2 regions of the Acidovorax sp. NN32 genome follow, and region 2 is predicted to be linked to the other one. Evidence: riboswitches for the same ligand, from Rfam matches in the RefSeq annotation. Region 2 holds a riboswitch; the other holds the start of a gene.
What was found. Region 2 has a riboswitch for glycine ahead of gcvT (glycine cleavage system aminomethyltransferase GcvT). Riboswitches for the same ligand answer to the same signal wherever they lie in the genome.

Region 1 (3,292 bases), 2.2 Mb from region 2:
AACCGCGCGCTGCTTCAGGCCGCCGTGCGCGATGGCACCAGTGCCGCTCCTGCGGCGCGCCCCTGCAGCCCCTGGAACGCAAAGTCCACCTCGGGTACACGGCCGCTCACGATGTCGGCCAGGGCCTTGCCCGAGCCGCAGGCATGTGTCCAGCCCAGCGTGCCGTGGCCGGTGTTGAGGAACAGGTTGCCTACTTTGGTCTTGCCGATCAGCGGCACGTTGCTGGGCGTGGCCGGGCGCAGGCCGCTCCAGAACTGGGCCTGGCTCGCGTCGCCCGCGCCGGGGAAGAGCTGCTCCACGCGCCGCACGATGGCCTCGCAGCGCACCTGGTTCAGGTGGCGGTCGTAGCCGTTCAGCTCGGCGGTGCCCGCAATGCGCAGACGGTCACCCCGCTCGCTGGTGTAGCGCGAGAACACGAGCTTGAACTCATCGTCTGTCAGGCTCACCTGGTGCGCCTTGGCTGCATCCTTCACCGGCATCGTCACCGAGTAACCCTTGGCCGGATAAATCGGCAGCTGGATACCCAGCGGCTGCGCCAGCAGCGGGCTGAACGAGCCCATGGCCAGCACAAACGCGTCGCCGCGCACGCGTTCGAAGCGGCCTTCGGCATTGGTCACTTCCACATGGTCGATGCGGCCGCCCACCTCGCGCAGTGCGGTGATGTGGTGGCCCATGCGGAACTGCACGCCCGCCGCCTCGCACAGCTTGGCCAGCTCGCGCGTGAACTGGTTGGCGTCGCCGGATTCATCTTCGGCCGTGTAGGTGGCGCCTGCGAGCTGCGGGCGGATGTGGGCCAGCGCGGGCTCGATGCGCACGGCCTCGTCGGCGCTGATCACCTGGCGCTCACAGCCCAACGCGCGCATCTGCTCGGCCGGGGCCAGCGCGCCGTCGAATTCCTTTTGGTTGGTATAGAAGTGCAGGATGCCCTGCGTGCGCTGGTCGTACTGGATGCCGGTGGCCGTGCGCAGCTGCTGCAGTGTGTCGCGGCTGTAGGTGCCCAGGCGCACGATCTGCTCGATGTTGTGGCGAGTGCGCGCGGGTGTGCAGTTGCGCAGGAAGGACAGGCCCCACAGCCACTGCCGCATGTCGGCGCGCAGGCGGAACAGCAGGGGCGCATCTTCCTTGCCCAGCCACTGCAGCACCTTGAGCGGCGCGCTGGGGTTGGCCCAGGGCTCGGCGTGGCTCACCGAGATCTGGCCGCCGTTGGCAAAGCTGGTCTCGGCACCGGGCGCACCCTGGCGGTCGATGACCGTGACCTCATGGCCAAGTTGTTGCAGGAAATAAGCCGAAGTCACGCCGAGCAAGCCGGCGCCCAAAACGATTACGCGCATTTTTGAAGCCTTTTAAGGGTTCAGCGCTTGATGGATGTGCGTTGGCAGCTATTAATTAAATAGCAAGCAGCCAGCGCGCGTCCGCCAAGCTGCCGCTCCCCCTGTCCTTGGTACCTGAGAGATTCACCACCCAGCCCACATGGCGCGCGGTTTGCTCCTTCGGTGCGCCACAACGCTGCTGACAGGTTGGGGCGGCTCTCCAGACGGCTTTGATAAATGGTGCAGTACGGGACCTGAGCGTGTATGGGAGTTTGCGCCTTCGGTGCAGCGGTGGGCCTTGTGGCCTGCCGTGCTCTCCTGCGGGGGCCATTCTAGGAGGGTGCGGGCGGCGGTGGGGTGTTTGGGGCGGCTAATGGGCGGCAATCGTTGCTGATGCTGGCGGCGACATGGAGTCGCCATAATCCGGCGATTTGACCCACCCCCAGGACGCTTTTCCCATGCCCGATACCGCCTTTGACCCCTTCGCCAGCGCCGCCGTGATCACCATAGCGCGCCAGGGACGCACGCCCCGGCCGCTGGATCTGCCCGTTGCATTGCGCCCTCGCGATGCGGCCGAGGCCTACGCCGTGCAGGACGCCGTAGTGCGTGAGCGCGGCGAGGTCGCGGGATGGAAAGTGGGCGCCGCGTCGCCCCAGGCCCAACCCGCGCGTGCGGCGCTGACCCGCGACTCGGTGTGGGTGGAGCAGCCTGGCCAGGAGGTCAACTTGTCGGCCACAGGCTTTGCCGTGATGGGGGTGGAGGCGGAGCTGGTGTACGAACTGGGCGCAGACCTGCCCGCACGCGCCACGCCCTACAGCGCGGCCGAGGTGCTGGCCGCCATGGTGTCGGTGCGTGCCGCCATTGAGGTGTGCGACACGCGTTTTGCCGCCTGGGCACAACAAGGGGAGTGGAGTCGCCTGGCCGACCAGGCCTGCCATGGGGCGCTGATCGTGGGTTCGGGTTTGACCGATGTGGCTTCGGTGCAGCCCCTGGTGCAAGGGGTCAGCCTGTCGGTGAACGGATCGGTGGCCGTGCAGCACGCCACCTGGGGTAACCCGGCAGGTGATCCGCTGCGGCTGCTGGTGTGGCTGGCCAACGAAGGCGCGCGCAGCCTGGGAGGGCTGCGCGCAGGGCAGTGGGTGACCACCGGGTCCTGCACCGGCACCGTGCTGGTGGCGCCGGGCACGGTGGTGGTGGCCGATTTTCCTGGTGTCGGTCGCGCCGAGGTGAAATTCGACTGAACCGTTACGAGGATCGTGGAACGCGGCAGATCAGTTGCGGCGCGGGTTGTCCGGCTGGCTGTCGCGGCGGTTGGACACGCCGTCACCGTCGCGATCACGGTCATTGCGGTTGGAGATGCCATCGCCATCGCGGTCCCGGTCGTTGCGGTCGGCAATGCCGTCACCGTCGCTGTCCCAGCGGCCCCGCTGCATTTCCCAGCGGCCATCGCGCTCCACCCATTGGGGCTGCCGGTACTGGTAGCCGCTGCGCGCTTGTACCCAGTGGCCCTTCACCCAGCGGTGGCGGTTGCCGCGCCATTCCCAATGGCCTTGTTCCCACACCTGGCCACGGCGTGGGCGCGGCACGGCTTCGTACCGTGGTGGTGGGGGCGCGGGAATCACCTGGTAGGTCTGCGTGGGCTGGTACCCACGCTGTGGTTGGTCGGACTGAATGACGACGGTGCCTTGAATGGCCGCGTGTGTCGGTACGAGGGGCAGCAGTGCCATCAGGGCGATGGCGGCTGCGGTCAGTGTTTGGCGGGTCATGGTGGTCTCCGGGGTGATTCCTGGCGGAATCGGTCTTTGCATGGTGGCGGCCTGGTGCGCGGCGCCACGTAGGTGCTCAGCGGGGGCGGGCGTAGGCCAAAGGAGGGAGTGGGCGCGGGGCTTGCGAGCCTCCGCGCTCCTTCAGCTGTTCAATCGTTCAATCGTTCAATTGCGGTAGGGGTTGTCCGGGCGGCGGTCGTGCCGATTGGGAACGCC
Region 2 (3,292 bases):
CATCGATGCCGATGTGGCGTGGCAGGAATTCGGTGGCGTTTTCAAGCGCTGCGAGCGTGGGCAGGGGGGCGAGGGTGGTCATCGGCGGCGGCGTGGGACAACAAGGAGGCACATTGGCCCGGCAGGGCGCCGGGCCTCGGGGAACAAAAGATCCGGAGATCAGGCGTTCTTGGCGAACTCTGCGTACGCAGGTTCGTCCATGAGCGCGTCGAATTGCATCATGTCGGTCACGTGGACCTTGAAGAACCAGCCAGCGCCCAGCGGGTCGGTGTTGGCCAGCGAGGGGTCGGCGCGCAGGGCTTCGTTCACCTCGACGATTTCGCCGCTGACGGGCATGTACACGTCGGCGGCGGCTTTGACGGACTCCACCACGCCGGCGACTTCACCTTGGGTGAAGGTCTTGCCGACTTCGGGCAGGTCCACAAACACCACATCGCCCAGCGCGTCCTGGGCGTGTACCGTGATGCCCACGGTGGCGGCTTCGTGGTCGGAGATGTCGATCCACTCGTGATCCTTGGAAAACTTGACGGTCATGGGGGCTCCAGAAAAAAAGGGGAAAAACAAACAAAAGTGCCGATGCCAGCCAAGACTGTAGCCGGGCTGGCGCAGTTTCAGACGGTCAGCCGCGGTAGTAGCGCGCGGGGGTAAAGGGCATGGCACGCACTTCCATGGGCACGGCCTTGCCGCGCACGATGGCGTTCACCCGCGTGCCGATGGCGGCGAAGGCGGGTGTGACATAGCCCATAGCCACGGGTTCGTTCACCGTGGGGCTCAGCAGGCCGCTGGTCACTTCGCCAATCTTCTGGCCGTCTTCGCTCTGCAATTCGGTGTGTTCGCGCACAGGCACACGCTCCAGTGCGACGAGGCCGACGCGCTTGCGCTGCAGGCTGGCGGGGTTGTCGATCTGCGCGAGCACCTTGTCTGCTCCGGGGAAACCCCCTGCGCGGGCGCCGCCCGTGCGACGCACCTTCTGGATGGCCCAGTTCAGCGCGGCTTCAGGCGGCGTGGTGGTGGTGTCGATGTCGTTGCCATACAGGCACAGGCCTGCTTCGAGGCGCAGCGAGTTGCGCGCACCCAGGCCGATGGGCTTGACTTCAGGCTGCGCGAGCAGTGCGCGGGCCAGGGTGTCGGCCTGCGCAGCGGGCACCGAGATTTCAAAGCCGTCTTCGCCCGTGTAGCCGCTGCGGGTGACAAAACAGTCGCAGCCCGCGATGGAAAAATCACCGCCCGTCATGAACACCAGCTTTTCAACGCCGGGCGCCAGGCGCGCCAGGGCAGTGACGGCTTGCGGGCCTTGCAGCGCCAGCAGCGCGTGGTCGGGCATGGGGATCACGTTGCAGCGCTGGCCGATGCGGGCCTGGATGTGGGCGATGTCGCCCACCTTGCAGGCGCCGTTCACGATCACGAACAGGGTGTCGTTGCCTTTGTTGAAGAACATCAGGTCATCAATCACCGTGCCTTCGTCGGTCAGCAGCAGGCCGTAACGCTGCTTGCCCACGGGCAGGTCGATCACGTCCACGGGCATCAGCGTTTCAAACGCCGCTGCGGCGTCAGGGCCGACCAGCTTGAGCTGACCCATGTGCGAGACATCAAACAGACCCGCCGCGTTGCGCGTGTGCTGGTGTTCAGCCATCAGCCCTGCGGGGTATTGCACGGGCATGGAATAGCCGGCGAACGGCACCATGCGGGCGCCCAGCTCGATGTGCAGGGCGTTCAGGGGCGTGGTGAGCAGGGGGGCGGTGGTGGCTGACGACATGGCGGACTCCGGGCAAATGGGGGCCGCAACCACGGAGGTGGTCACGGGATTTGCCCTGCTGTCCGCTTTACCTGAGAGATTCACCGCAGCGCCCTGGCTGGCCGTGCGGTTTGCTCCTTCGGTGGATGGCCTCAACACGCGGTGCGGCGGACCATCTCTCTCCAGCAAGGGAACGCCCGCATCACTGCGGGCGGTTGTCAGTCCTTTTGCCTGAGCGTTCGGCTGTTGCCTGCGCCTTCGGCGGTGCGGTGGCCTGTGGGGCTTGGCACTCTCTCCTGACCGGGGGATTCTAACTACTTTGCGTAGACCAGATCGCGCAAACCCAGCGACAACTGCGGCACATAGGTCACCACCATCAGGCAGGCCATGATGACAAGCACAAACGGAATCAGGTGCCCGACGATGCGGTCTAGCGATATTCGCGCCACGGTGCAGGCTGCAAACAGGTTCACGCCAAACGGCGGCGTGATCATGCCCATGGCCAGGTTCACTACCATGATCAGGCCAAAGTGCACCGGGTCCACACCAAAGTGGATGGCCACGGGAGCCAGGATGGGCGCCAGAACGATGATGGCGGCACTGGTCTCGATGAACATGCCGATCACGAACAACGCCGCGTTCACCCCGAGCAGGAAGAGGGTGGGGGATTGCAGCACCGCCTCCAGCCAGCGGCCAATGGCATCCGGCACGCCAGCACGGGTGATGAGGAAGGCGAACAGGCCCGCATTGGCAATGATGAACATGATCACTGCGGACGAGATGGCCGATTTGCGCAGGATGGCAAACAGGTCCTTGAGCCGGATCTCGCGGTATATCACCACCCCCACAATCAATGCGTAGAACACCGCCACGGCCGATGCTTCAGTGGGGGTGAATACGCCACCGTAGATGCCGCCAAGGATGATCACCGGCATCAGCAGCGCCCAGCCCGCCTGCAGCGTGGCCTTGCCAAGAGGCATGCGGCCGTCGCCGTCGTTTTTGCCCCAGCCCTTGTACTTGCAGTACGCCCAGACAAAAAGCATCAGCGCGCCACTGATCAGCAGCCCCGGGCCAAAGCCGGCGATGAACAGCTCGCCAATCGACACTTCGGCGCTCACGCCATACAGGATCATGGGGATGGAGGGCGGGATGATCACGCCCAGCTCGGCGCTGGTGGCCTGCAGGGATGCGGCGTAGCTCGTGGGGTAGCCATGCTTGATGAGCGCGGGGATCAGGATGGCGCCAATGGCAAATGTGGTGGCCACCGACGAGCCCGACACGGCCGCAAAGATCATGCAGGTCAGCACGCAGGTCATGGGCAGGCCACCCTGCACGCCGCCCACGATGCTCTTGGCAAACTCCACCAGGCGGCGGGATATGCCGCCCGTTTCCATCAGGTTGCCCGCGAGGATGAAGAACGGAATGGCGGCCAGCGGAAATTTGTTGATGGAGCCAAACATCTCCTTCACAGAGATCAGCATGTTGGCATTGGCTACCTGGATGCCCAGGATGGAGGCCAGGCCGATGGAAACGGCCACGGACACAGTGAGTGCAAAA

Region 1: it holds a riboswitch for glycine, as region 2 does, so the genes downstream of both, ACT89O_RS22085 (D-amino acid dehydrogenase) here and gcvT (glycine cleavage system aminomethyltransferase GcvT) in region 2, are expected to answer to the same signal.

What each region holds. Positions count from the first base shown of each region.
Region 1 covers NZ_CP199679.1:4,788,543-4,791,834, reverse strand. Annotated here, with positions in the region: gene ACT89O_RS22085 (D-amino acid dehydrogenase) at 15-1,331, opposite strand; glycine riboswitch at 1,423-1,544, opposite strand; gene ACT89O_RS22080 (2-keto-4-pentenoate hydratase) at 1,769-2,551, shown strand; gene ACT89O_RS22075 (YXWGXW repeat-containing protein) at 2,582-3,076, opposite strand; gene ACT89O_RS22070 (YXWGXW repeat-containing protein) at 3,242-3,292, opposite strand, start outside.
Region 2 covers NZ_CP199679.1:2,558,810-2,562,101, forward strand. Annotated here, with positions in the region: gene gcvP (aminomethyl-transferring glycine dehydrogenase) at 1-82, opposite strand, end outside; gene gcvH (glycine cleavage system protein GcvH) at 160-534, opposite strand; gene gcvT (glycine cleavage system aminomethyltransferase GcvT) at 620-1,756, opposite strand; glycine riboswitch at 1,805-1,931, opposite strand; glycine riboswitch at 1,953-2,036, opposite strand; gene ACT89O_RS12005 (TRAP transporter large permease) at 2,050-3,292, opposite strand, start outside.